2 regions of the Micromonospora sp. NPDC005220 genome follow, and region 2 is predicted to be linked to the other one. Evidence: riboswitches for the same ligand, from Rfam matches in the RefSeq annotation. Region 2 holds a riboswitch; the other holds the start of a gene.
The links. A riboswitch is a leader RNA that binds a small molecule or an ion and turns the genes downstream of it on or off. The one in region 2 is predicted to bind S-adenosylmethionine.

Region 1 (14,344 bases), on a different contig from region 2:
CTCCGACGACTTGGCGCTCAGCTCCGGTACACCGCGAATGAACTCGTTGACCACAAGCGTCAGCGTGCCGATCACCGCGGCCAGACCGCCGACCAGCACCACCGCCGTGGCCAGCGACCGGGGGAACCGGGCCCGCAAGAGCCAGCCCACCGCCGGGGCGAGCAGCGCGGAGAGCAGCAGCGCGATGGCCAGCGGAATGATCACGATCTTGATGGTGCCGACGATCCGCAGCAGGGCCCAGGCCACCACGCCGATCACGATCAGTCGCCAACACCACGCGGCGGCGATCCGCAGCCCGTGCGGAACATCGGCGTCGTCCCGACTGGAGGTGGAGCTGTGCCGGTCCACCGGAGGTTCGGCGCCGTAGACCGAGGCGCTCGGCAGCGCGGCCGGCCCAGGAACTGCCGGCGACGCCACCCGGGCCTCCTCCGACACGTCGTTCAGCGCTTCACTCGATGCGCCCTCGTCGGTCGGCGCCGACTCCTGTCGTGACTGGTAGGCGCGGCGAAGCCGCCCACGTACCCGCTCGAAGCGGCTCAAGCGCACCTCCTGGCAGAAACCCGGCCCGCCCACGACGACAGGTCGGACAGCATACGTCCGTTCCCGACACCGTAGGGCAGTTCAGCCACACAATGCCCCGACCACCACCGGCGTAACCACCGTCGGCCACACGGTAGCGTCTGCGGCGTGACCGCCGACAACGATTTGGACACCGGCCTGCCGATCCGCCTGCTGCACGACCGCGTGCTGGTGCGGATGGAGGGCAGCGAGGGCGAACGCCGCTCCACCGCCGGCATCGTCATTCCGGCGACCGCCGCGGTCGGCAAACGCCTCGCCTGGGCCACCGCCGTCGGGGTGGGGCCGAACGTCCGCGCCATCGTCTCCGGCGACCGGGTGCTCTTCGACCCGGACGACCGCTCGGAGGTCGAGCTGCACGGCCGCGGTTACGTGCTGCTGCGCGAGCGCGACGTGCACGCCGTGGCCGCCGAGCGGATCGAGAACGACTCGACCGGCCTCTACCTCTGACGCACCTCCCCCGGCCACCAGGCCCCGTCGCGCACCGTTTGCCCGGCCGCACGACGGGAAGCCATCCGGCGACCGTGGCCCTGGGGAGGGACGATGCCGGTATTCGTGAAGAAGCTTTTGACCTGGGGCTTTGTCGCGTTCCTGATTTACTTCGTGGCCTTCCGGCCGAACGGCGCCGCGCAGATGTTCAAGACGATCGGGGGCGCGTTGATGGCGATGTTCCAGGGCTTCGGTGACTTCCTCACCTCCCTGATGACCTGAGCCGTCAGGGGTGCGTCGGCGGCCAGGGCGGCGCCGCGCGCGGGCCGGGCCAGCCGGGCGGGGCGTACCCGACCGGGGCCGGGGCGGGAGCCAGCACCACCGGGATCGGCACCACCGGCTCGTCCGGCGCGTCCACCGGGCGCTGCGTACCGTCCGGGAAACGCAGCAGATAGCGGCTGCCGTCCCAGACCCCCGCCGGGGCCTGCGGGTCCCGACCGACGAAGAACGTCCGGTACGCGCTGATCGCGTCCAGCAGCTCCCGCTCCTCGCGAGCGGTCCGCTCCTGGTCGGCGGGCTTGCGGTCCAGGCCGCGCAGCGTCCCGTCGCGCAGCAGGGCCAGCCGGGTGGCGGCGGACTGGTAACCCCGCATCGCCCGCACCCCGGCGTCGCCGGCCACCCGTCGCGCCCAGCTACGGGCCGCGTGCCGCCTGCCGAGACTGCTCAGCGCGGCCACCTCGGGTGGGCTGAGCCAGCCGGCCCGTACGTAGTCGGGCAGGGCCCGCTCGGTGAGCCTGCCCTCCCAGGCGCGCAGCCACAGCGCCAACCCCACCGTGCCGAAGAAGACCGGCACCATGAGGCCCAGGAACCCGTACAGCATGATCATGGCCTCGCCGGTGGCCTGGGTCAGCGTGGGCAGCAGGTTCCACGTGCCGTGCAGCATCATCGCCAGCAGCAGGCCGGCGATCGGGGCGAGCACCCGGATGCGCCGGTCGGCCGTCCGGGAGGCGATCCCCAGCCCCACACCGGTCATCGAGGTGAAAAGGGGATGGGCGAACCCGAACAGCAGGATCCGCAGGATGAAGATCGCGATGACCTGCTGGATGCCGGTGGCCGGGCCGTACCGGTCGGCGCCGGACGCGTACCCCAAGCCGCCCAGGTAGAGGATGTTCTCCACCATCGCGAAGCCGACCGCGGAGAGCCCGCAGTAGACCAGGCCGTCGGTGATCCCGGACCACTCGCGGCGCCGGAACACCAGCAGCAGGATCGGGCCCAACGCCTTGGTCAGCTCTTCGATGAACGGCGCCACCAGCACCCCGGTGAGCGCGGACGGCAGACCCCAGTCGGCGAAACGGTTGGCCGCGAAGTCGTTCACGGTGAGCGAGGCGGCGGTGGAGACGAACGCCCCCCAGGCGAAGCAGAAGATCAGGTACTTCAGCGGCTCCGGTTCGTACCGGTCCAGCCAGAGGAAGCAGGCGACCAGCACCGGCACCGGCAGGATGGCGGCGACCACCCCGATCAGCAGGGCCTGCGCACCGAGCGACTGGCCGAGCGTGAAGACCATGAACACCGCGCACGCCGCGATGAACAGCACCACCCCGGCCAGCGCCAGGAACCGCCGCCAGCCCAGGCGGCGCCGCGGCATCCGGGGCGCCTCGCCGACGGACGGGGCGGCGGGCGCAGGCGGGGCGGCGGGCGACGACGGCAGCGGTGAACCGGGCGGGGTGTCGGCCATGCGGTCAGCGTAGCCATCCGTTGCCGGCTGGTTCGGCCGCATCGGCAGCCGCTATGCTGCCGGCAGGTCACGAGCGCCAGCGTCAAGCCCCGGCTTGCTGGCCGGCAACCCTCGTCGAGTTCGCGGTGGGGTGCCCCGGGTGATGACCGGGCCCAGCCCGATCGGTGTGCTGGGCAAGCGCGGACCCCGTCCCGATGTCGCACCCGGGGTCCCTGACCCCGGAGGTTCCGGCGTGTCCGTCACTCTCGTCCCCTCGCTGCCCACAGTGCCCACCGTGTCGTCGGCGCCGTCCGCGCCGCTCGACGTCCTCGGCGTGCCCGGCGAGATCAACCTGGACTACGCGGCCACCGCGCCGTGCGCGCGGGCCGCCGCCGACGCGGTGGCCGAGCTGCTGCCCTGGTACGCCAGCGTGCATCGCGGAGCGGGAGCGCTGTCGCGGCGCTGCACCCTCGCCTACGAGCAGGCCCGGCAGACCATCGGCGACCACTTCGGCGCTCGCGCCGACGATCACGTGATCTTCACCCGCAACACGACGGACGCGCTCAACCTGCTGGCGCGGGCCGTGCCGGCCGGCACCACTGTCGTCACGTTCGCCGGCGAGCACCACGCCAATCTGCTGCCCTGGCCGCGCGGGTCGGTGCGGCTGCCGGTGCCCAGCGACCCCGACGGGGCGGTACGCGATCTCGCCGCCGCCCTCACCGAGCTGCGCCGGAGCAGCAGCCCGGCGCTGCCGGTGCTGGTCGCGGTGACCGGTGCGAGCAACGTGACAGGTGAGCGGTGGCCGGTCGCCGAACTGGCCCGGGTGGCCCACCGGCACGGTGCCCGGATCGTGCTCGACGCCGCGCAGCTCGCCCCGCACGCCCCGGTCGACAGGCACACGCTCGACGTCGACTACCTGGCGGTGTCCGGCCACAAGCTGTACGCGCCGTTCGGTGCGGGCGTGCTGATCGGCCGGGCGGACTGGCTGGACGCCGCCCCGCCGTACCTGGCCGGTGGTGGCGCCACCAGCCACGTCGGGCCAGCCACCCACGACGTGACCTGGGCGACCGGCCCGGCGCGACACGAGGGCGGCACCCCGAACCTGCTGGGCGCGGTTGCGCTGGCGGCGGTGTGCGCGGCGCTCGACGACGCGGACCGGGCCGCGCTGGCCGCCCACGAGCAGGCCCTGCTGGCCCGGCTGCGGACCGGCCTGGCCGGCCTGCCGCACGTCGTCGAGCTGCGTACCTTCGGCCCGGACACGCCCCGGGTCGGCATCGTCTCGTTCGTGGTCGCCGGTTGGGACTCCACCGAGGTGGCCGCGCGACTGGCCACCGAGCACCACATCGGCGTACGGGACGGGTTGTTCTGTGCCCACCCGCTGGCCCGGCGTCTGCTCAGCGAGGCGGCGGAGCGTACCGGCCGACGGGACCTGCCGCCCACCGCGCTGCGCGCCAGCATCGGGTTGGGCAGCACGGCCGCCCAGGTGGACCGGCTGCTCGCGGCGCTGGCCGAGCTGGGCTGAGGCCCGGCCGGCGGCCTTCGCTCAACCGACCGGCGGGGCGGTGGGTGGCTTCGGCGCCTCGCCGGGCTCGGCGGGCTCACCGACCGGGCGTGACTGCTCCCCGAAGGCGGTGCGGATCCACCGGTTCGCCTCCTCCTGCTCGATCCCGGAGGCGACCAGCAGGTCGCTCGCCGTGGTACGGATCTGGGCGATCACCACGCTGCCGGAGAAGCCCACCCCGTCGCCGTACGCCCGGCCGGCCTCGCTGACCGCCCGCAGCGACCGTTCCCGAGCCTTCTGCGGCTCCTCGCCGACAGCGAACTCGTGCTTGAGCAGCCGGACCGACTCGGCGAGGTGGCCGATCGCGTCCGGCATCGGATCGGGTACCGGTTCCTCGTCCTCGATGAGCGTGACCGACCGGCGGATCAGCGTGCCGCTGTTGCGCATCGCCCGGTCGATGGGATCGGCCGCCTCCGCGTAGTGGGTCAGCTCGTCGCGGCGGTGCCAGCGGGCCGGGGAGAGGGTGGCGGTCTCCTTCGCCCCCTCGATCGCCTCGCCCAACGTGTTGAGTTCGTCCTTGTTGTTTCGGAGCCGATCAAGTGCGCGCTGGATGGTGGCCCGATCTCGGCTGCGCAGCCCGTCGGCGGTGGTGTCGAGTTGGGCGGCGAGCAGGTCCAGGGCGGGTCGGGCCGCCCGGTTGATCACCCGGAGCGGGTTCAACGGCAGCAGCACCGCCGTGACCAGCAACGCGATCCCACCCCCGAGGAACGCGTCGATGAAGCGGGGGATCTCCAGGTTCTGGGTCGACGGGCTCAGCGTCACGATCAGCACCGCCGTGGCCGCCGCCTGAATGACGATCGCGACACTCGCCCCGGCGAAGATCGTGAGCAGGATCGCCACAGTGACCACCAGGCCGAGCTGCCACGCCCCGGTGCCGAGTAGGTAGATCAGGAGGTCGCCGATGCCCACCCCGACTCCCACCCCGACGATCAACTCCACGGTCCGGCGGAACCGCTGGCCCACCGACGCGGCCAGGGTGCCGACCGCGGAGATCGGCGCGAAGACCGGTTGCGGGTTGCCGAGCAGCCGGTGCGAGACGAAGTACGCCAGCCCGGCCGCCAGGCCGGCCTGCACGGCGAGCCCGCCGGCCATCCGTACCCGGTGCAGCCGGTCGTGCAGGGTGGCCCGGCCGCGATGGCGCAGCTGTTCGGTGGCCTCGGCGACCCGCGCGCCGTCGATGTCCACCAGCCCTTCGCGCAGCGCGGTACGTCGCACGATCGGCTGTCGCTTGTCCCGCGCCCCGGCCATGGGCGCGACTACCCGTGGTGTGCCCGCTGAATCCTCCCTTCCCGCGCGTCGCGAGCGGATGCGGCAGACTCGGGCGGTGGTTGATCTGTTGGACCGGTGGCGGGCGGTGGCCCGGAATGCCGGCGCGAGGCCCGACCCGGACACCACCCGGGCCGGGGAGAAGCTGATCGCCAGGTGGAAGGAACCGCACCGGCACTATCACACGCTGGCCCACCTGACGACGGTGCTCGATCTGGTGGACCAGCACGCCGACCTGGCCGCTCGGGCCGACGTGGTCCGGCTGGCGGCCTGGTTCCACGACGCGGTCTACCAGCCCCGGGCCGCTGGCGACGCCAACGAACGGGACAGCGCCGCACTGGCCGAGAGCGTGCTCACCGGGCTCGGGGTGCCGGCGACAACGGTTGCCGAGGTACGCCGACTGGTGCTGCTCACCGCCGGGCACGCGGTGACGCCCGGCGACCGGGACGGCGCGCTGCTCTGCGATGCCGACCTGGCCGTGCTGGCCGCGCCGCCAGCCCGTTACGAGCGTTACGCGGCGGCGATCCGCCGGGAGTACGCCCATGTGCCGGAGCCGGCCTTCCGGGCTGGACGGGCCGCCGTGTTGACCGGCCTGCTGGCGCTGCCCGCGCTGTTCCGGTTGCCACCGCTGACGAGGCAATGGGAAGAACCCGCCCGAGACAACGTGCGCCGCGAGTTGGCCACCCTCACCGGGGAGCCGGGGAACGCGGGCTGACCAGGTGCTTCGGCCGACGCAGGCCGGCGGCGCGGAGCAACCGGACCAGCTCCCGACTCGGCACCACCTGGGCGCCGAGCCACACCGCCGCCGAAAACCGGTCGGCCGGAATGTCGTAGTGGTCCCGGTCGAAGCCGCGCCGGGGCGCGCCGAGCGCCTCGGCGAAGGCGTGCAGCTCGGCGTACGACACGTCACTGATCAGGTGTGACCAGAGCCGACCTCGCCACGGCCAGGCCGGCCGGTCCAGGTAGAGCATGGTGCCCAAGTTATCCCGCGCAGTCGATCATGTTGATGATCGCCCGTCGGCGACCTAACCTCGGCTGCATGGGCCCCACCGCGCTCCTCGATGACCTGCGCGCCGCGCTCGGTGCCGACGCCGTGCTCACCGACCCGGACCTGCTGCGCACGCACCAGCGGGACGAGGCCGACCTGTGCGCCGCCGGCATGCCACTGGTGGTGACCCGCCCACGCACCACCGAGCAGGTGGTCGCCGTGGTCCAGGCGGCGGCGCGGCACGGCGTACCGGTGGTGCCGCAGGGCGCGCGGACCGGGCTGGCCGGCGCGGCGAACGCGGTGGACGGCGCGGTGCTGCTCAGCACCGTCGCGATGAACGAGATCCGGGAGATCGACCCGGTGAGCCGGATAGCGGTGGTCCAACCCGGGGTGGTCAACGCGGCGCTGGCCGGGGCGGTGGCCAAGGAGGGCCTCTGGTATCCGCCGGACCCGGGCTCCTGGGAGTCGTCCACCATCGGCGGCAACGTGGCCACCAACGCCGGCGGCATGTGCTGTGTGAAGTACGGCGTGACCACCGAGTACGTGCTCGGCCTGGAGGTGGTGCTCGCCTCCGGCGAGGTGCTGCGCACCGGCCGACGTACGGCCAAGGGGGTGGCCGGGTACGACCTGACCCGACTGTTCGTCGGTTCGGAGGGCACCCTCGGCGTGATCACCGAGGTGACCGTGGCGCTGCGGCCCGCCCCGGCCGACTCGCTGACCCTGGTGGCGGTCTTCGGATCCACCGCCACGGCCGGCGCGGCGGTGGCCGAGATCGCGGCTCGCGGGCTCACCCCCAGCCTGCTGGAGTTGCTGGACCAGACCCACCTGCGGGCGATCGAGGCGTACCAGCCGATGGGGTTGCGGACCGACGCGCAGGCCCTGTTGCTGGCCGCCGCCGACACCGGCACCCGGGCGGCGGACGACCTGGCCGTGCTGGCCGAGGTGTGCGAGGCCGTCGGCGCCGACGAGGTCTACGCGGCCACCGACGCGGTGGAGGCGGCGGCGCTGCTCCAGGCTCGCCGGTTGGCCCACCCGGCCATGGAGAAGTTCGCGGCGGACACCTACCCGGGCGGCAACGGCGGTCTGGTGATCGACGATGTGGCGGTGCCGCGCGGCGCACTCGCCGAGCTCCTGGACGGGGTCGCCCGGATCGCGGCCGAGTGCGAGGTGCCGATCGGCGTGGTGGGGCACGCCGGGGACGGCAACATGCACCCGAACATCGTGGTCGACCGGGCCGACCCGGCGAGCGTGCAACGGGGCCGGCGGGCGTTCGACGAGATCATGCGGCTCGGCCTGGATCTGGGCGGCACGTGCACCGGCGAGCACGGGGTGGGGCTGCTCAAACGGGACTGGCTGGCCCGGGAGATCGGGCCGGTCGGCGTCCGGGTGCATCAGGCGATCAAGTCGGCGCTCGACCCGGCCGGCCTGCTCAACCCGGGCAAGGTGCTCTGACCGGCTGCGGTCAGCCCTTGACCTCGGCCGGGGTGGCCTGGGTGAGCAGCAGCAGGATCTCCCCGGCGACCGGCGTCAGTTCCTCACCCGGGCAGTCCTGCGAGGTGATCAGCCCGGCCGAGGTGATGAGGCTGGACGTCAGCGCGTCGATGCAGGTGGTCCGGTACCGCCGGGCCTGATCGGTCTCGGCGGCCAGCGCCGGGTTGGCGAGCAGCACCTGGAGCCGTTCGGTCAGCTCCGGTGCGAGGGTGCCCCGGGAGGTCACGCCGTCCCCGGCGCAGTCGATGCACTGCCACGCGCCGTTGCGCTCGACGCTGAGGGTGCGCATCGGCCCGTCTTCGCCGAGCCGCTGGAGCAGGCTGACCTGACCGGCGGCGACGGTGGTGGGGATCTCCAACTGCGAGCTGCCACCCGCCGTGCCGGCGGTCGGTTGCGCCACCGGGGTCCTCGGCTTGTCCCGCTCGAAGAGCGAGCACCCGGTCAGGGCGCCGACGAGCACGACAGCGAGCAGGGGTACGAGCAGACGAGGGCGCGCGCGGGGTAGCACGGGCGGAAACCTACCCCACCGTAGGTAGCGTTCGAAACCACCATCCGGGCTGGTATCGATGGTTACCCATCGGTAACGTCGCAATTCGTCACCTAGCGGACGGGCGCAGCTCCGCCTGGTCGTCGTCGCCCCGGTCGGCCGCGTAACCCCGGACGTCCGGAGCGCCCAGCCGGGCCGCGTCCGCCGCCACGTCGTCCGGCATCAACTGGGACTGCCGCTCCGCCTCCACCCGGGCGCGGTAGTGCTCGACCTCGCGTGCCCGGGTGGCCGCGTCCCAACCCAGCACCGCGCCCATCAGCTCGGCGGTGTGCTCGGCCGACTCCAGCCCTCGGTGGCTCGTCTCGAACGAGATCCGGGTCCGCCGGGTCAGCACGTCCTCCAGGTGCAGCGCACCCTCGGCCCGCGCCGCGTAGGCGACCTCCGCCGCCAGGTACTCCGGAGCACCGGCCAGCGGGGACGCCAGCAGTGGATCGGCATCCACCAGCGCCAGCAGGTCCAGGGTGAGGGTGCCGTACCGCTCCAGCAGGTGCTCCACCACGCCCACCGGCACGCCGTGCCGGCGCGCCAGGTCGGCCCGGTCCCGCCACATCGCCGGGTACCCGTCCGCGCCGAGCAGCGGCAGGTCGGCGGTGCGCGACGCGCGGGCGCCACCGAGCCGGCGAGCGGCCCGGTCGACCACGTCGGACGCCATCACCCGGTACGTCGTGTACTTGCCACCGGCGACCAGCAGCAACCCGAGCATCGGCTCGAAGACGGCGTGCTCACGGGAGAGCTTCGAGGTCGAGTCGGCCTCGCCGGCCAGCAGCGGCCGCAGCCCCGCGTACACCCCCTCGATGTCAGCGGTGGTCAGTGGTCGGTCCAGCACGGTGTTGACCTGCTGGAGGATGTAGTCGATGTCGCGGGCCGAGGCGGCCGGGTGGGAGCGGTCCAGCCGCCAGTCGGTGTCCGTGGTGCCGATGATCCAGTGCCCGCCCCACGGGATGACGAAGAGCACCGAACTCGCCGTACGCAGGATCAGCCCCGTCTCACCGGTGATCGCCGAGCGGGGCACCACCAGGTGCACCCCCTTGGAGGCGCGCACCCGGACGCCGGGCCGCAGGCCCACGTCGTTGAGCATCCGGGACATGTCGTCGCTCCACACGCCGGTGGCGGCGATGACGGTGCGGGCCTGCACCTCGAACTCCGCGTCCGGCGAGCCCGGCGGCGCCTCCAGGTCGCGGACCCGTACGCCGGTCACCTCGCGCGCCTGCCGGATCAACCCGACGGCGCGGGCACTGCTCACCACCGTGGCGCCGAGGCTGGCCGCGGTGCGGGCCAGGGTGACCACCAGCCGGGCGTCGTCGACCTGCCCGTCGTAGTAACGGATCGCCCCGGCCAGCGCGTCGGCCCGCAGACTCGGGAAGATCCGCCGGGCGCCCTCCCGGGTCAGGTGGCGGTGCAGGGGCATGCCCCGGCCCCCGCCGAAGACCCCGGCGAAGGCGTCGTACGCGGCCACCCCGGCGCCGTAGTACGAGCGGCGGAAGACCCGGGCCGGCAGGTCCCGCAGGCCCCGCCCGGCCGGCAGCGGCACCATGATCGGCACCGGGCGGACCAGGTGCGGCGCGAGCCGGGTGGCCAGCAGGCCGCGCTCGGTGAGCGCCTCGTGGACCAGGTGGAACTCCAACTGCTCCAGGTAGCGCAGGCCGCCGTGGATGAGTTTGCTGGAGCGGCTGGAGGTGCCGGCGGCAAGGTCACGCGCCTCGACCAGCGCCACCTTCAGGCCCCGGGACGCCGCGTCCAGGGCGGCACCGGCACCGGTCACCCCACCGCCGATGACCAGCACATCGAAGCGCTCGGCACGCAGTCGACGCAGGTCGGACGCACGGCGGACCGGTGAGAGTTGACCGGCGACGGATCGGGAGATATTGGGGTCGCGCACCTGTCCACCGTAACCGCCGTGCCACCGTGTCGACATTCGCCGCCCGCCCCGGGCTGCCCCCCGTTGCACTGACCGGCCGTCGCCCGCGCCACCACGCAGGCCGACCGACCGTCGCCCGCGTCACCACGCCGGCCGACCGGCCGTCGCCCGCGCCACCACGCAGGCCGACCGGCCGGAGATCTTGGACAGTTTCCGTCATCTGCTAACGGAAACTGTCCAAGATCTGCACGATTCTTCGGAGCCCCGGGAGGCGGCGGTCGGTTCGAAACCGTTCGTCGTGGTCGTAAGGTTTCCGGATGCAAGGTCAGCCTGGGCACCCCGGAGTCAGCGCTCGCCATTCCCCGTGGCCGGTCGTCGCGGCCGTGCTGGTCGGCTGCTGGACGGTCGCGGTCACCGTGGGCACCCAGACCGGTGGCTGGCTCACCGACCAGGTGCTGCTGGGCTTCGGACGGGACCGGCTCGGCTGGCTCTGGCCGCTGCTCGGCCTGGCCACCGTCGTGCTGGTGGGCACACCCGCCCTGCTGCTCGCCGTGCTACCCCGGTCGGCCGCGGTCCGGGCCACCGGCCGGGCCTGGCTGATCGGGGCACTGGCCCTCGGGTTGCTCACCCTGCTGCGGGTCGTGCCGCCGGTGCACCACGAGGCGTACCTCGCCGCGTTGGCCGGCGTGGCGGCCCTCAGCGCGGTCGCCGTGCGCTGGTCGGCACGCCGGTGGGCGTACCCCGGGCTGGTTGGCCCAGCCGGCGGCCCAGAACCCACCGGGGACGGCACCACCACGCGGCCCGAGGCCACCGGCGACCCCGCACGGCCCGAGGCCACCGGCGATTCCGCACGGCCCGAGGCCGCCGGCGATTCCGCACGGCCCGAGACCACCGGCGCCACCACACGGCCCGAGGCCGGCGACGCCATCACGCGGCCCGAGGCCGCCGGAACCTCGGAGCCGGCAGGGCGGGAGCGGGGGTTGCGTCGGCTGGGCGCGGTGCCGCTGCTCGCGGTCGCCGCCGGTTTGGCGCTACTGCTGCCGTGGGCCTGGCTGGGCGCGCTCGGCGGCCTCCTGGAGACCGCACTCGCGCTGCTGGCGGCCGCCGCGCTCGGGCTGCTGGCCGCGACCCTGCTGGATGCCTCGTTCTGGTCCGCGTTCGCGGTTGGGCGACCTCCCCGGCCGGCTCGGCTGGTGCTGGTCGGCGGCCTGGTCGCCGGGGTGGCGCTGCTGCTGCTCGCGGCCGGGACCGGCCAGTCCGGCGCGCAGTTGCCCGCGCTGCTGATCCTGCCGCCGGCGGGTTTCGCGCTGGCCGCGCTCTGGGCGGCGGCCTGGCGACCGACCGCCGACCCGGCCGAGGCCACCCGTGCCGGCCGAACGGCGACCGGCTGGCTCGTGGGCCTGACCGTGCTCGGCCCGCTGGCCTTCACCGACCCGGAAGAGATCACTCTGCTGCTGGTCGGCACCCGGGACGTCCCGTTCTGGGTGGCGGCCGCCGCCGGTGTCGGGCTCGCCGTCGCGGTCCTGGTCGCCATCGGGTACGCAGTGCTGCTCGCCCGGCCGACGGCCCGCACCCCGAACAGGCGGGTCGCCGCCGTGGCGGCGGTGGTGCTGCTGGTGGCGTTCGGTGTGGTCGACCTCGGCCCCGGCCAGCCGGGCCTGTACGGCGAGCGGCTGTTCGTGGTGCTGCGCGCGCAGGCCGACCTGAGTGATCTTCCGGCCGGCGCGCCGGGCCGGGCCGGGCGGGACGCCCGCGCGGCGGAGGTCTACCGGCGGCTCGTGACGACCGCCGAGCAGAGCCAGGGCGACCTGCTGCGGGAGGTGAACCGGCTGCGCCTCGACCCGGTGTCGTACTACCTGGTCAACGCGGTCGAGGTGGACGGCGGCCCGGCGGTACGGGCCTGGCTGGCCCGCCGGCCGGAAGTGGCCCGGGTGCTGGTCAGCCAGCGCCTGCGCCCGCTGCCGGCCCCGGCCGGGCAGAGCCGGGGCGACGCGCCCAAGCCCACCGGCCCGGAGTGGAACATCCGCCAGATCGGCGCCGACCGGGTGTGGTCCCAGCTCGGGGTGACCGGCACGGGCATCGTGGTCGGCAGCTCCGATTCGGGGGTGGACGGCAGCCATCCGGCGCTACGCGCCGGGTTCCGTGGTGGGGACGACTCCTGGTTCGACCCGTGGGACGGCACCCGGAGCCCGACCGACCAGGGTGGGCACGGCACCCACACGGTGGGCAGCGCGGTGGGGCGGGACGGCATCGGGGTGGCACCGGACGCGCAGTGGGTGGGCTGCGTCAACCTGGACCGCAACCTCGGCAGCCCCGGGCACTACCTGGACTGCCTCCAGTTCATGTTGGCGCCCTTCCCGGCCGGCGGCGACCCGTTCACCGAGGGCCGTCCGGAGCGCGCCCCGCAGGTGCTGACCAACTCGTGGGGCTGCCCGCCCATTGAGGGTTGCGACCAGCGGGTTCTGCGGCCGGCAACCGCCGCACTGGACGCCGCCGGGATCTTCGTGGTCGCCGCGGCGGGCAACACCGGCCCGTGGTGCGCGTCCGTCGACGATCCGCCAGCCCCGTACGCGGACGTGCTGACCGTCGGCGCGGTGGACGACCACCGGCGGGTCGCCGAGTTCTCCTCGCGCGGGCCGGTGCCGGGTGGCACGGGCAAGCCGGACGTGCTCGCACCGGGTGTCGGCGTGGTGTCCGCCATGCCGGGCGGCACGTACGCCGCGCTGGACGGCACGTCGATGGCGACCCCGCAGGTGGCCGGGGTGGTGGCGCTGATGTGGTCGGCCAACCCGGCGCTGGTCGGCGACGTGGCCCGGACCCGGCAGATCCTCCGGGACACCGCCACGGCGGCGACGCCCACCTACCGCTCCGACAGCCCCGCCGACGCCTGCGGTGCTCCGTCGAACGTCACCGGCGCCGGCCAGGTCGACGCCTACGCCGCCGTTCGCGCCGCCCAGCAGTAGTCGAGCGGGGGTGCGACCCGACACCCGGTGATCTAGGGTCGGCGACCATGAACGCCGAGATCACCGTCACCGAGCTGACCGCCGACCTGGTTCCCAGCGTCGTACAGCTCTGCCAGCAGGCTCTCGACCTGCCCGAGGACGCCGCCGAGGCGGCGTCCATCGTGGACGTGCTCTGGCCCCGGGCCGCCGCCGACCGGCCGGTGGTCGGGCTGGGCGCGTACCGGGGCGCGGACCTGGTCGGCGTGCTGATCTGCTCGGTGTCGTCGACCGAGCCGGGGATCGGGCACGTGGACCTGGTCGCGGTCCGCCCTGATCAGCGGCGTCGAGGCGTCGGCCGGGCGCTGCTCCAGCGGGCCGAGCGGGTGCTCGCCGAGCGTGGGGCGACCGAGGTGCTACTGGCCGGGAACCCGCCGTACTACGCGTGGCCGGGCATCGACGTCCGCTACACGCCGGCGGTCTGCGCCGCCCTCGCGCTCGGCTACCAGCAGGACCGGACCGCCTGGAACATGACCGCGGACCTGTCGTACGACGGGTCGCCGGCACTGCGGTCCACCGAGGCGGCCGAGCGGCGACTGGCCGACCAGGGCGTCACCGTACGCCGGGCGGAGCCGGCCGACCTGCCGATGCTCACGGCGTTCGCCAGGTCCACCTTCGGCGGCACCTGGGATGGCGAGTTGGCCGGGTCGGTGGGGCGCGCCGACGCCGGTTGCCACCTGGCCGAGCGGGACGGCGAGGTGCTCGGCTTCGCCGCGTACGGGTCGTCCCGGCCGAGCTGGTTCGGACCGATGGGCACCGCGCCGGCCGCGGAGGGGTCGGGCATCGGTGGGGTACTGCTGCGGCGTTGCCTGCGCGACCAGCGGACGGCGGGGCTGGACCGGGCACAGATTGGCTGGGTGGGGCCGGTGCCGTTCTACTCGGGCAGCGCGGGCGCGTGGATCGAGCGGGTCTTCT
Region 2 (14,344 bases):
CGAGGTGGTGCACATCTGCCCGCTGTAGAGGGTCAGCGTGAACCCGAGGTTGCGGCACATGCCGGCGAAGTCGTCGGTGGAGTCGATGACGATCGTGTTCAGGCCGGCCTTCTCGGTGTAGACCGAAGCCTGCCGGGCGTGCGTCTCCAGCCAGTCGCCGTACTCGGTGGAACCGGTGAAGTCGACGATCTTGACGGACTGGTGCAGGGCCAGATCGCTGGCGAGCTTCTCGCCGGGCGCCTCGGCGGCCAGCAGGACCAGGTTCGGGTCGAAGCCGGCCTCCGCGAGCACCTCCCGGGCGTACTTCACGGTGATGGCCAGCGGCAGCACCGCGCGCGGGTGCGGCTTGACGATCACCGGGTTGCCGGTGACCAGCGAGGCGAACAGCCCGGGGTACGAGTTCCAGGTCGGGAAGGTGTTGCAGCCGATCACCAGCGCCACCCCACGCGGGACCACGTGGAACGTCTTGGTCATCCGCAGCGGGTCACCCTTGCCGGCGGCCTTCTCCCAGCCCGCCGTGCCCGGGTGCCGGGTCATCTCGGCGTACCCGTACGCCAGCGCTTCCAGCGCCCGGTCCAGCGCGTGCGCGCCACCGGCCTGGAAGGCCATTACGAATGCCTGCCCGCTGGTGAACTGCACCGCGTTGGCCAGCTCGAAGATGTGCTTGTGCAGTCGGTCGAGGATCTCCAGGCAGACGCCCACCCGGGCCTGCGGGCCGGCGTCGCGCCAGGCCGGCAACGCGGCGGAGGCGGCGCTGACCAGCTCGCCGGTACTGGCGTGCGGGTAACGCACCGCCAGCTCCACCCCGAACGGGCTCGTCTCGGTGGCGACCCGAACGCCGCTGCCGGGCTGGTCGAGCGGAAAATCACCACCGAGGTACGCCTCGAAGGCGGCCTTCCCGTCGGCGGCGGCGGTTTCGCCGTACACCCGGGGGCTGGGGGATTCAGGGTAGGCGGACCAGTAGCCCCGTTCCGTGATCGCGGTCAGCGCACGGTTGAGGGTGTCGGCGTGCCTGTCGTACAGGGGATGCGGGGTCTCCGTCATGCCCGCCATCATGCCTGAGCCAGGCCCGCGATCAGTAGCGCGAATGCCCGACAGCGACGCATGCCTGAGCCAGGCCCGCGATCAGTAGCGCGAATGCCCGACAGCGACGCATGCCTGAGCCAGGCCCGCGAGCAGCAGCGCGAATGCCCGACAGCGACGCATGCCTGAGCCAGGCCCGCGAGCAGTAGCGCCGAGACCTGTCAGAGGGTGAGCTGCCAGTTGGTCCAGGAGTCAACCGGGCGGAAGCCGAGCTGCTCGTTGATCGCCACCATGTAGCTGTTGCTGGCCGCGTTCCAGGTGTCGATCACCTGGACCGCTGGTTCGTGGGTGAGCAGGTGGTGCAGGTTCTCCGCCTTGGCGATGAGGCCGAGACGGTGCCCACGGTGGGCCGGGTCGACGATGGTGATCTGCTGGTACGCGTGCCAGTCGGTGGAGGCGCCCACATCGAGCAGCGTCCAGGCGACCAGCCGGCCGGACGCCTCGTGCCGCATCCCGAGGTGGTAGCGCCGCCGGCCACGGGCGTCCAGCGCCCGTTCGTTGCCGCGGATGCGTTCGGCGTCCACCTGCTCCGGCTCCCACTGCACGTCGCCCATGGGCGCGTCCATCAGCAGCCGGCCGTCGAGGTAGGCGATGTCGGCGACGTACTCCTGCGGGGTCGCCCCCTGCCAGCAGACCGACTGGTAGCCCTCGGCCAGCGGGCGGGCCTCGGCGAGCGCCGCTCGCAGCGCAACCCGGTCGATCTTGTTGACGTCGAGCCGCCGACGCACCTCGGTGAGGGCGGGCTGGGCTCCGATCGCGGTGGCGAACGCGTCGCCGGCCACGCTTCGGGCGGGGCCGTCGGGCAGCGCGGAGACGGCCATGGCCACCACCCGCTTGCGGCCGTGCTCGCGGAGCAGGCGCACCCCGTACTCGTGCAGGGCCCGGCCGACTCCCCGGCGCCGCAGCTCGGGATGCACCAGCAGCTCGGCGGTGGCGTTGTCGGTGTTGTCGAGCTCGGGCAGGTCCAGTTGGAGGTAACCGGCCGGCACGCCGTCCAGTCGGGCCAGCGCCCAGAGTGACGTCGTGCCGGGCATCGGCGTGTGGAACAGCGCGTCGAAGCGGCGCCGGCAGGAGGGCGGGAAGTCCGGCAGGTCGGCGTCGTTGGCCGCCGACCCGATCCGGTACGCCTCGTCGACCGACGCCCGGTCAGCGCCGTCGAACGACGCGATCGTGATGCTCATGCCGGTGAGCGTGCACCCGGGAAAAGCGATCGGGCCAGCGAATTAATCGCTGGCCCGATCGAACGTGGTCGGGAGGGACACTCGCACAACGCCTCCGGCGTTGGGTCGCAAGAACTTCAAAAGTCTTCGGCGAAATGCCCTCCCGCACGGAGCATCTTGCGCCGTCCGGTTCCTGCCGTCAAGTCCGTAGCGGCGGGTTTTCCACACTCACTGCGAAAAGCCAGTTACCCGGCGGATCCGTCTGCTCCCCCAACCGGCTGGCCGCCCATCCCCCACCCGGTTGGCCGCCGAGCGCCGGCCGGCGGATCAGCCGAGCAGGCCGGCATCCCGGGCGGCGCGCAGCGAGGGCTTGATGTGGTGGGTCGGCCCGACCTGGCCGGCCACCGCGTCGATGGTCTTCAGACCCTCACCGGTGTTGAACACGACGGTCTCGGCCGTCGGGTCGAGCCGACCGGATTCGACCAGCTTGCGCAACACGGCCACGGTGACCCCGCCTGCGGTTTCGGCGAAGACCCCGGTGGTACGGGCGAGATCGCGGATGCCGGCCCGGATCTCGTCGTCGTCGGCGTACTCCATCCAGCCACCGGTGCGGCGGACCGCCTCCAGGGCGTAGAGGCCGGCCGCCGGGTCGCCGATGTTGAGTGACTTGGCGATGCCGGTCGGCTTGACCGGGACGATCGTGTCGGTTTCGGCGTGCAGGGCGGTGGCGATCGGGTTGCAGCCGGCGGACTGCGCACCGAAGACCTTCCAGCCGCCGGCCGGCGCCTCGACCAGGCCGATCTCCACCAGCTCGGAGAACGCCTTGTCAATCTTGGTGAGCAGCTCGCCGCTGGCCATCGGAATGACCACCTGCGCCGGGATCCGCCAGCCGAGCTGCTCGGCCACCTCGTAGCCGAGGGTCTTGGAGCCCTCCGCGTAGTACGGCCGGACGTTCACGTTGACGAACGCGGTGTCCTCGAATTCGTCGGTCTCCACCAGCTCGCCGCAGAGCCGGTTGACATCGTCGTACGAGCCGTCGATGGCGACCAGTTCGCCGCCGTAGACAGCGGTGGTGATGACCTTGCCCTGCTCCAGGTCGCTGGGGATGAAGACCACCGAGGGCACCCCGGCGCGGGCGGCGTGGGCGGCCACCGAGTTGGCCAGGTTGCCGGTCGACGCGCAGGCGAACCGGGTGAAGCCGAGCGCCTTGGCCGCGGTGAGCGCCACCGAGACGACCCGGTCCTTGAACGAGTGGGTGGGGTTGGCGCTGTCGTCCTTGACCCAGAGCGGCGCGGTGATGCCCAGCTCGGCGGCGAGGTGCGGGGCCGCCACCAGTGGGGTCAACCCCGGGTCCAGGGTGACCCGGCTGGCCGGGTCCTGACCGGCGGGGAGCAGTGCGGCGTACCGCCAGATGTTCTTTGGGCCGGCCTCGATCTGCTCGCGGGTGACGGTGGCCAGTGCGGCGGTGTCGTAGTCGACCTCCAGCGGGCCGAAACACTCGTAACAGGCGTGCTGGGCGGCGAGCGGGTAGCGGGCCGAGCAGGCACGGCAGACCAGGGCGCGGGCGGGGCTGGCGGAGGTGTCGATGCCGGAGGCGACGAGCGTCGACGTCATGTCGAGGGTCCTCTCATCTTTCCCCGCATCGCACGGTGCGGCGGGGACGGAATTGGCACCTGCCCCGCCGGTCGCTCAGCGGTGAGCGCGCGGGGTGGTTGCCGGGGCGTCGTCGGGCCGTATCCCTCAGCCCCTCTGGATGAGGTATGCAGTTGTGCGATCGAGTCTAGGACAACGCTGTCGGTCGTTGCTACCGCAGATCCCACGGTGTGAGCCGGCCGCCGGCATCCCGGCGTGCGGCGCGCTGCTGGTCAGCGCCGGCGTCGACGCCCGAGGTAGAACACCACCGCCCCGAAGGCGGCCAGTAGGGCCAGGAGAATCCAGCCGGCGGTCACGAAGGCGCCGCCGGTGGGCCGTTCGCCGCCGGCGAGCAGCCAGACCACACCCGACACGGCGATGATCGCGACCAGGACGGACACCATGGTGACCACGGCGCGCTGCGCGGGAGTCATCGCTGCCGCCGCGGTCGAACGGTGCCGGGCAGACCGGCCCCCGGGTCGGCCAGGATGTCGGCGACCGAGCGGCCACCGATGGTCAGCGACCCGAGCAGGGCCGTGCGGGCCTGCTCGGCTTCGGCCTCGGCCGCGCGAATCGCATCGCGTACGTGCTCGCCGAGGGTGAGGTTGTCCACTCCACGCCGGGCCTGCGGCGTGATCCGTACGTCGAGCAGCTGACCGCCCACTCCGACGGTGGCGATCACCGCGCCGTCGCCGGCCGCGGCCTGATAGTGCTCGCTCGCCGGCCGCTCGACAAAATCTGCCGCGGACTCCATCGCGGCGGCGATGTCACGACGGATCGCCGACAGGGCATCGGGGTTCATCCGGCCCTCCGGGCGACGGCGCGCAGGGCCTCGGCGGCCGACGCCGGATCGTACGTCTGCGGAACCGATGCGGGAACGTCGACCGGAGCGGGTTGCCCGGAGACCTCGGCGATCGTTGCGGCGAGCGCCTGGGCGGCGATCATCCTCGCGTCGGCCACGGCTGTCACGCACGCTGCACCGAGGGCCTGCGCGTCGAGGTCGCGCACCGCCTGCGGGCTGAGGTAGACGTCTTCGACCCGGCCGGCGCCGGTGGCTCTGACCACCACGGTGCCCGTGTCGTCAGTGCCCTCGTAGACCGCTTCCTGCGCCTCGGCGATCCGGGCGAGGCGCCCGTTGAGCTGATCGGTCATCGCCCAGCCGTCCACACCTGCTGCACAAAGGTCAGCACGGCGGTGAGCGTCGTGATGGCGAACGCCGCCCAGGCTCCGACGATCGTCCACTGCACGGCCGGTGTGTAGGGGCCGGAGAGGTAGGCCACGCCGGCCGCCACCAGCGCCGCGCCCGTGACACTGAGGTAGCTGACCAGGTTCGTCGTCAGACCCCACCACATGTCGTCGCACATGTTCCGGACGTTGCTCGCCGCCTGCGCGATCGCGTCGAGCGCGGGCTCGATGCGTGTTTCCAGGAACGCCTTGAACGCCTCGGCGCCCTGATCGGCCCAGTAGGTGTCGACGTCACCGCGCGCCCGCGTCAGCCTCGCCTTGCACTGCTCGAACACGTCGCTCATGTCGTTCCACGCCTCGGAACCCTTGTCCCACGGGTCAGGCGTGCGGATGTTGACCTCGACAAGTGCGGTGAGGCCGGCCACCACCGCCGGGCCGCCACCGGTGGGCCAGACGGCCGCCGCGAGCGCGGTGCCGAGGATGCCGACGAACACCCACAGGTTTTCGGTGGTCTCGCCGTCGAGTCGGTCGGAGTAGAGCGAGGAGTCGGACATCGCGGCTCCGTTCAATCCTGGTATGTGAAGTTCTCGCCCCGCACCCGCTCCTGCTCCTCGTAGTGGGTGGCGATGGTGGTCAGTGCGGTGCCGATCGAGTCCATCGTCTTCTGCAGCGCCGCGGCGACGTCGCCCACGCCCTGCCGGACACGCTCGTAGTCGTCCGGCAGGTTCCAGGCGAACATCGGAAAGGCATCCCGCGGCAGGGTCAGCGAGGCAACCTTGGGTAGCACCGTGTCGGCGAATGACTTCGCGTCCGCGCTGATCGCCTGGCCCGCCTTGCGCATGGCCTCGGTTTCGAGCGACGTCACAACGGCCCCCTCACCAGGCATCGACGGATCGATGGAACGGCTGGTCCTGGCGGTTCATCCTGCCATGGAGGGACCACCGGAGTTGTCCCCTGCCGCCGCCGACCGGGTCAGCGGGTCAGCGGGCGCTCACCGCCACCGGATCGGTCACCGCGATCGGGTCCGTTACCGCGCCCGACTGGGGCTGCGACATCGTCCGGGGTCGGGCGGCGAGGTTCCAGGCCAGGACCGCGATCACGGCACCCACGAATGCGGCGTACCCCAGCTGCGGGGTGACCGCCACGAGGTCGGCGGCGGCCGGCGCGTGCTGCCAGCCGACGGCGTCGGCGCCGATGCTCAGGATGAGCATGGCGGCTGTGCCGGCGAGCGCGGTCAGAGTGGTGAAGCGCAGCGGCGACCACTCGCCGAACCGGCCGGCGCCGTGGGTGTAGATGCCCCAGCCCAGCACCGCGCCGATCATCATCAGCCCGCCGAGGCCGAACTGGCCGAGCCCGGCCAGGCTCCCGCGCGTGATCACCAGACCGACTCCGAGGAGCGCCACCAGGGAGAGGGCCAACAGGAGAGGCTTCGGCCGTACGCCGTCGCGGGCCCAGCGGACGAGCTGAGTGATCACCGGTGTGGTGGCCACGAAGAGGGAGACCTGCTGCGGGGCGGCGTGTTCCAGCGCCAGGTTGGTGAGCAGGTTGAAGCCCGCGAAGCCGACCACTCCGAGCACCACCACCTCCAGTGCCCGACCGCCGTGCCGCAGCGCGCCGGCACCCTCGCGGAGCAGCAGGATGGCGACCAGGACGACGGCGGCCAGCAGGTAGCGCGCGGTGGTCAGGTTGAGCGGATCGACCCGGTTGAGCGCGCTGGCCAGGATCGGGAACATCACGCCCCAGCCGAGCACGGCGACCAGTGGGTATGCGGTGGCGCGGGATCGCATCGACAACTCCAATGTTCGAGTATCATCGAACCAACGCCACTGACCATAGGGTTTTGTTCGATCATTGTCGAACAAGGGTTACACTGGTCACATGGAGCCGCACGAACCCGACCTGACCGCCGTACCGGTCACCAGCGTGTTGGCCGCACTCGCCGACGACGTGCGGCTACAGATCGTCCGGGCGCTCGCCGAGGGCGGCGAGGCGGCCTGCGGCAGCCTCGACTTCGGCGTCTCCAAGGCGACCCGTAGCCACCACCTCAAGGTGCTGCGCGAGGCGGGCCTGACCCGCACCCGCGCCGCCGGCACCAGCCGGCTGGTCCGGCTCCGCCGCGACGAGGTGGACAAGCTCTATCCCGGCCTCCTGGACGCGGTCCTCACGCCCCGCTCTCCGGCCTGACGCGAAAGCGCTTCCGATGGGGGTCGATCTCCGGCCTGACGCGGAGGCGCTTCCGGAGGGGGTCGATCTCCCTCCCTGCGCGCCCTTTCGAGCTGAATCGTTTACGACATCGCCGAAGGGACCGCTCCCCCATTGCGCACGCGTCAGGATCACCAGGTGTTCCACCAGGACAGCCGAGTGTGGTCTCAGCGTGGAAATTTAGGGCGGCTCTGCGGCCGGTCGTCGAATCTCCGAGCCAGCCGATCCCATAGCGCGGCATGACGGAACTGGTAGATTCCGGCGGCCTGACGCAGGATTCCGCGTTGGTGAGCGTCGTCGAGAATGCCCAGGAAGTCGCCGGGCACCAAGTCTTCGTGGAGGAGGTAACGCTTGGCTATGGCGTACTCGGCGAATGCGGGTGGCGCTATTCGGCCACGTAGACGCTGCGCCCTTGGTGACCGTACAGCTCGTCAGTCTCGATCAGGATCGTGATGGCTTGCCGGACGGTCGACTGGCTGCCCACGTCGTAGAGGTCCGCCAACTCCTTGGTCGAGGGCAGCTTGTGGCCAGGTGGCCACTCGCCGTCGGCGATACGCCTCCGGATGTCGGCGATGATCCGCCGATAGTGCGGCTCGAACTTCCGCAGGGTGGCATGCGAGGTACTCCAAACTAGGCATCCCAACAACGTCGAAGGACAAGCTCAAGGCTCACCTGCGCACGATCCAGCCGTCACGACGTGCCGGGGTCCTGCTCCTTGACGAACACCCCGCGCCCCGGTGCGCCGACCACGACGCCACGGTCACGCAGGAGCGCCACAGCGCGCGCAGCGGTCGAGAACGACACCGAGTAGAGGTCACCGATCTGCGTGTACGACGGCAGCTTGGCACCCGGCTCGTACTCGCCAGACTCGATGCGAGCGGTGATGTCCGCAGCGATGTCTACGTAGCTCAGCGGGATTGCGGGCATGAGTGGTCCTCCCGGGTTGGCAGCCCCATCTGATCACGCCGCGCGACCCGCCTTCAAGAACATGGTTGACCTATGTCACTAAGTGCAATACCGTTCCCATGAGCCGCCCGGGTTGGCACCAGGGCTGGTTCACCCTCCGGGGCAGCCCCGGAGTCGAGCTGGGGCAGCGCGCATGACGGTTCAGGTGTCCCCCATCTGGGCTGGTTGCCGCGCTGCCCCGGCACCCCATCAACCAGCAAGGAGGTCCACGTGACGGTGAGCGAGGCGAGCGCTGCCTGGGAGGTCGAGCAGGTGGCCGGCGAGCTGCGCGAGACGTACCTCGCGGTGGCCGCCGCGACAGTCCTGTTGGAGCGGACCAGCGTGGGCTGCGCCCACCCGGCGATCCGGCAGGCCCGTCGCCGTGGCGACGATGCTCTCGACCTGGCCGGCGACGCGCATCGGCAGCTCACCGAGGGGGTACGCCAGCTCCGCGCCGAGGCGGGCCAGGCCAGCATTGGTGACCTGGTCGACGTGTTGGACACCGCTCGCGACCAGCTGAGCGCCGCAGCCGCGCGGGTCGCGCAGTTCCCCGCGCGGATCACCGCCGCCGGCCGGCAGCTCCTCGACGCCGATCAGCCCGAGGCGGCGAGCGGGCAGTGGCGCCGGGCCGCCGAACAGCTCGACCTGATGGCGGAGAGCCTGACGGCGGCCGTGGAGGCGCTGACGTCGTACACCGAAGGGTTGTCTGGAGCGACCGCCTGAAGCCGGCCCGGGGCGGGTGCCGGGCTCCGGCCGGCGCGGGTCCGGACTCCCGCTGGCCGCCCCCGCCCGCCTCGGCGCCGCCGCTGCGAAGGGAAAACCATGACGGAGTACGACGTACCTTCCCGCTGGATCCTGCACCTGCCGACCACCCTGACCAGCGTGGACGGCGCGCGGGCGCTGGCCGAGGCGCTGCGCGGCTCGCTCGGTCACGTCACCGCCATCGACTTCGGCGAGACGACGCTGAGCGAGGAGGACCGCCAGTTCGTGCGTACCCGGGTCTGGTGCGACCAGCGTCTCCCCGGCGGCGGTCGCTGCGCCCTGCCGGCAGACCATCCCGGCGGGTCGTGTCGGGCTGACCGCTGCAGCCCGTGAAAACATGCTCGGATGAGTCCCGAGAGTCGCCGCCGGAAGCGCGCCAAGCCCAGTCGGTCGGGCCAGCAGGTCCTGCTGCGGGCCAGTCCCGCCGAAGCCGATCAGTGCGACTGCCCGGCCTGCTCGGATGCCGACTTCGACCCGCAGAGCTTCATCGGCGACCTGGTCGGCGAGGGTGCCAACCTGGTCAAGGCCGATGATCCGATCGAGGCCGAGATGTTCGCCTCGACGTTCCTGTCCGCCGGTGACCTTGCCGGTGGGGACTTCACCGAGGCGCTCAACGAGGGCCTGCTGCCGGCCGTCGCCGACATCGCTACGCCCGAAGCGCTCGCGGTCCTGCTCGCGATCGACGCCGTCCGGGAGGGCACCGTCGCCGGGGCCGCCGCGCAACGTCTGCTGGACTCGGGCGTGGCAGCGCCGAGTTGGGCCAGTGAGCTGCGCCAGCCCGTGCGGGTCGGCACCTGTCGACGGTTCGCCGATCCGGCGGGCAGCGCGTCCGTGCTCATCTGCGACTTCGAACGGGCCGGGCGCTCGTACGGCTTCGTCGTCCACGTCGACCACCTCGACTGTGACGCGGCGGCCGACATCGTGTTCTTTCCCGCCGATGCCCTGGACAAGGTCGTCACCACCATCGCGGAGAACGGCCGTCGTGCCGGTCTGACAATCGCCGAAGAACTGTTGGACCCGGCCGAGTTTCGGTGGCAGGTCGAACGGGCCCTCGACGCCCGTGCCGACCACGACCAGGAGCGTGACCCCTCCGAGCTCGAAGACGAACTCGCCGACGAGGACGGGCCCGACTACCACCTGCTGGCGGTGCTACTGCGGGCGCGAATCCGTACCCTGCCCGAGCCGAACCGGCCACCGGCCGAGCACGACGCCGACACCCGTCAGACAACCCTCGATCTGCTGGAGATGATCAGCCAGATCGCCGGGCAGGCGCAGCAGATCCAGACCCGCACACGACGGGGCAGCGCTGGGCGGAAGCTGCCGGCGAAACGGAAGAAGTCCGGCCCGGCCGCGCCGATCTACCAGCTCAAGGTGGGCCTGCGCGGGGCGAAGCCGCCGATCTGGCGACGCCTGGAACTACCCGCCGACACCAGCCTGGCCGACCTGCACGACATCATCCAGGTGGCCTTCGGCTGGGACGACGCACACCTCCACGTCTTCGAGACCGCCTACGGCGACTTCGGGGTCGCCGACCGGGAGCTGGGCCACCGCGCCGAAGCCCCGGTGACCCTGGAACAGGTCGCGTCCGGTGTCGGCGACCGGTTCAGGTACACGTACGACTTGGGCGACGCCTGGGAGCACGACATCGTGGTGGAGAAGGTGCTGCCGCGCCAGCCCATCGCGTACCCACGGTGCACCGGCGGGCGGCGGGCGGCGCCGCCGGAGGACTGCGGCGGCGTCTGGGGCTACGCCGAACTCGTCGAGGTGTTGAGCGATCCGAGCCACCCCGAGCACCGCGAGCGGCTGGACTGGCTCGGACTAACCTCGCCCGCCGACTTCCAGCCCGCCCGGTTCGACGCCGCCGAGATCACCCGGGCCCTCGGCGAAAGGGGGCGACGGTGAACGCGGCGGAGGTGACCGAAGCAACTATTAACTCAGAGTTTGTAGTTCGAACCGAGGCACGCGACAGGTGCGGCGACGCAGGCGTACCTGCGAGAGATCTTGGAATGAATCGGCCCCTGTAGGGGCGGCTTCCTCCCAAGATCTCCCTGTGGGTGCCGTGCGCAGCCGGGCGGGGCTACGACGTGATGTCCTTGCGGGTGAAGCGCCAGAACGCCAACCCCCAGAACAGCGTCGCGTAGCTGATCGCCGAGATGCAGCCGCGCACCACGTCGTCGGTCTGCACCGGCGTCGAGAGCAGACCCAGCCAGGCGGTGCTGAAGTGGGTGGGCAGAAAGTCGCGCAGCGCGCCCAGGGCGGTGATCTGGTCCAGGATGCTGGACAGGATCCAGAGCAGAACCGCGCCACCGACCGCGCCCAGCGCGGCGTCCGTGGTCACCGACAGCAGGAACGCCAGGCCGGCCACCACCAGCAGTACGACCGCCAGGTAGCCCAGCACGGCCAGCAACCGGAGCAGCCCCTCGGTGGGTTCCAGCTCCGCGGCGACCGTGCTGCGCAGCGGCGACCAGCCGTAGCGCAGGGTGCCGGCCAGCAACGCGGTGCCGGCCAACAGCAGCAGGGCCAATCCCGAGTACGCGAGCGCGACCACCAGCTTCACCGTCAACAACCGCGCCCGGGGCACCGGGATCGCCAACAGATACCGCAGGCTGCCCCAGCTCGCCTCGCTGGCCACCGTGTCGCCGCAGAACAGCGCGACGACCACCACCAGCAGGAACGACGCCGACACGAAGATCGAGAACAGGGTGAAGTTGAGCCCGCCGGAGGTGGCCAGGTCGACCAGGCTGGCGAACTCGTTGTTGCCGTTGTCGTCGTCGCCACCGGAGTTGAACTGGAACGCGATCAGGATGATCAGTGGCAGCAACACCATGAACCCGAGCGCCAGCTGGGTCCGCCGCCGGGACGCCTGCCGGCGGAACTCCGCCCCGAACGGCATGGTGGCCGACGGCCGGTAACCCCGGGCCGCGCCGGCCGGGTCGGTGACGCCCACCGGCGCCTCGACGGAAGATCCAGCCATCACCGGTCACCGCTTCCCCGAGAGTTCTCGCCCACCAGGGCGAGGAACGCGTCCTCCAGGCGCCGCCGAGGCACCACCCGATCCACCCCAATGCCGGCGCGCACCAGCTCCGCCACCACCTCGCTGCGGGCCGTGCCGTTGGTGTCGACAACCAGTTGGCCGTCGCTCTCCGGCAACACGCGGACCCCGTGCAGCCGGTCCAGCACCGCCCGCGCCGCCACCGGGTCGGTGACGTCGAAGAGGACGCTCGGCGACTCGCCCACGATCTCCTCCACCGGCCCGGACGCCACGATCCGGCCCTTGTTCACCACCACCGCGTGCGTGCACGTCTGCTCCACCTCGGCCAGCAGGTGACTGGAGACCAGCACCGCGCGGCCGTCCGTGGCGTACCGCTGGAGCACCCGGCGCATCTCGGCGATCTGCGGCGGGTCGAGCCCGTCGGTCGGCTCGTCCAACACCAGCAGCTCGGGGAGGCCGAGCATGGCCTGGGCGATGGCGAGCCGCTGGCGCATCCCGTGGCTGTAGTTCTTGATCTTCCGGTGCACGGAGTCACCCAGCCCGGCGATCTCCAGTGCCGTGTCGAACTGGGCGTCCTCCCACGGCCGCCCGGTGGCCCGCCAGTACGCCTTCAGGTTGTCCAGGCCCGACAGGTGCGGCAGGAAGCCCGGCCCCTCCACCAGCGCCCCGATCCGGGACAGCACCGGTGAGCCGGGCACCAGCCGACGACCGAAGACGTAGATCTCCCCGGCGGTCGGCTGGGTCAGCCCCATCAACACCCGCAGGGTGGTGGTCTTGCCGGCACCGTTCGGCCCGAGCAGACCCACGACCTGACCGGGGTGCACCTCGAAGTCCACGTTCGACACGGCGACGAAGCCGTCCGCGTACTCCTTGCGCAGTGCGCGCACGGCCAGCGGGGTGTCCGCGTACTCCGGATGCACCGACCGGTCCTGGCGGCGGTGCCGGCGGCGGACCAGAGCGACGACCACGACGAGCCCGATCACGATGGCGGCGAGCAGGCCGGCGAGCACCCAGCGCCAGATGGTGGCCGCGGTGGGGATCGGCTCGCCGTTGACAGTGGGCAGGCTGACCGCGCCGTCCGCCGCCACTGTGTAGACGGTCGGCTCGGCGGGCGTGGTGTACGCCTGGTCGGAGGTGGCCACCACCAGTCGCAGCCGGTGCCCGGCTTCCACCCGGCGGACGATCCCGGGCAGCGTCACGGTGACCGGGCGGGCGTCCTGTACCTGCTGCGGCAGGCCGGTGAGCCGGATCGGGGCGACCAGGCCGTTCGGCAGGGTGGCAGCGCCGTCCTTGTCGACGTCGTAGAGCTTGACGAAGAGCACCGCCTCGCCGGTCGGCGACGCGGCCCGCAGCGTGACGGTGGGCGCGCCGGCCACGTCGACCGCCTCGGTCAGCGGGGTGGACTCGAACTGTGCGTGCTGGCCGGGCACGTCGCCGGCCACCCCGTCCAGCAGCGAGGCGAGCCCGCCCGCGAACGGGATCGACGAGATGGCGGCCGGGTTGCCGTTCGGCGGGTTCGCGATCGGCTGCGCCGGGCCGGTGACCGTCACCTCCCGGCGGGCGTTGCCGGTCAGGCCCGGGTAGTCGGCGCGGCGGAAACCGGTGGCGACGAGACCCCGGTCGAGCGCGTCGAAGCCGGCGATCCGCGACCAGGTGAAGTCGTCGCCGGGCGCGTCGCCCTCGCCCTTGACGTAGTGGTCGAGCCACTGGATGGTCAGGAACTTCACCCGGTCCTCGTCCGAGCGGGGCCCACTGCCGCCGTCGTGCCCGCCGGTGAACCAGGCGACCCGTACCGGGGTGCCGGCGGCGGCGATGCCGCGCGCGTTCGCGTCCGCCTCACCGAGCGGGAAGAGGGTGTCCGCCTCGCCCTGCACCAGCAGGGTGGGGGCCTTGATCCGGTCCAGCACACCCGCCGGGCTGGAGCGGCGCAGCAGGTCCACGGCGGCCTGGTCGGCCCGGCCGGTGGTGGCGATCCGGAGGTACGCGGCGCACACGTCGGCGGCGAACCGACCGCAGGACGGGTCGGCGGCACCGGCCGGGGCGCCACCGGGGCCGGTACCCGGCCCGGCGCCCGGCCCGGGGCTGGGCGGGCCGGCGGACGCCGGTGCACCCTGCGGCTGGGCGGCGGTCGCACCGGAGAGCCCGGCCGGGCCGGAACCCACGTTGCCGCCCCCGCCGAAGAAGAGACCGGCCCAGCCCTTCTTGAACACACCCTCGGTAGGGGCGCCACCGGTGCTCTCCGGCAGGAACGCGCGGGACAGGTCGTTCCAGGTGATCATGGGGACGATCGCGTCGACCCGACGGTCCTGGGCGGCCAGCAGCAACGCCAACCCACCACCGTACGAGCCGCCGACCACACCGACCTTCGGGTCGCCGGCTGCGT

Region 1: linked by a shared signal. The riboswitch ahead of ABZU52_RS26100 (aminotransferase class V-fold PLP-dependent enzyme) and the one ahead of thrC (threonine synthase) in region 2 are both predicted to bind S-adenosylmethionine.

Annotation. Positions count from the first base shown of each region.
Region 1 covers NZ_JBEXHP010000099.1:1,574-15,917, forward strand. Annotated here, with positions in the region: gene ABZU52_RS26080 (AI-2E family transporter) at 1-540, opposite strand, end outside; gene ABZU52_RS26085 (co-chaperone GroES) at 688-1,026, shown strand; gene ABZU52_RS26090 (hypothetical protein) at 1,120-1,287, shown strand; gene ABZU52_RS26095 (PrsW family intramembrane metalloprotease) at 1,292-2,782, opposite strand; SAM riboswitch class IV at 2,806-2,926, shown strand; gene ABZU52_RS26100 (aminotransferase class V-fold PLP-dependent enzyme) at 2,997-4,241, shown strand; gene ABZU52_RS26105 (FUSC family protein) at 4,263-5,465, opposite strand; gene ABZU52_RS26110 (metal-dependent phosphohydrolase) at 5,605-6,261, shown strand; gene ABZU52_RS26115 (DUF4031 domain-containing protein) at 6,233-6,517, opposite strand; gene ABZU52_RS26120 (FAD-linked oxidase C-terminal domain-containing protein) at 6,586-7,986, shown strand; gene ABZU52_RS26125 (hypothetical protein) at 7,997-8,533, opposite strand; gene ABZU52_RS26130 (glycerol-3-phosphate dehydrogenase/oxidase) at 8,622-10,436, opposite strand; gene ABZU52_RS26135 (S8 family serine peptidase) at 10,748-13,393, shown strand; gene ABZU52_RS26140 (GNAT family N-acetyltransferase) at 13,441-14,344, shown strand, end outside.
Region 2 covers NZ_JBEXHP010000002.1:192,622-206,965, reverse strand. Annotated here, with positions in the region: gene paaN (phenylacetic acid degradation protein PaaN) at 1-1,044, opposite strand, end outside; gene ABZU52_RS01975 (GNAT family N-acetyltransferase) at 1,245-2,264, opposite strand; gene thrC (threonine synthase) at 2,571-3,857, opposite strand; SAM riboswitch class I at 3,868-4,003, opposite strand; gene ABZU52_RS01965 (hypothetical protein) at 4,109-4,309, opposite strand; gene ABZU52_RS01960 (YbaB/EbfC family nucleoid-associated protein) at 4,306-4,677, opposite strand; gene ABZU52_RS01955 (YbaB/EbfC family nucleoid-associated protein) at 4,674-5,027, opposite strand; gene ABZU52_RS01950 (hypothetical protein) at 5,024-5,614, opposite strand; gene ABZU52_RS01945 (hypothetical protein) at 5,626-5,925, opposite strand; gene ABZU52_RS01940 (DMT family transporter) at 6,041-6,847, opposite strand; gene ABZU52_RS01935 (metalloregulator ArsR/SmtB family transcription factor) at 6,939-7,244, shown strand; gene ABZU52_RS01930 (hypothetical protein) at 7,502-7,663, shown strand; gene ABZU52_RS01925 (GntR family transcriptional regulator) at 7,648-7,908, opposite strand; gene ABZU52_RS01920 (winged helix-turn-helix domain-containing protein) at 7,953-8,189, opposite strand; gene ABZU52_RS01915 (hypothetical protein) at 8,439-8,930, shown strand; gene ABZU52_RS01910 (hypothetical protein) at 9,030-9,302, shown strand; gene ABZU52_RS01905 (plasmid pRiA4b ORF-3 family protein) at 9,315-10,871, shown strand; gene ABZU52_RS01900 (ABC transporter permease subunit) at 11,047-11,943, opposite strand; gene ABZU52_RS01895 (alpha/beta fold hydrolase) at 11,943-14,344, opposite strand, start outside.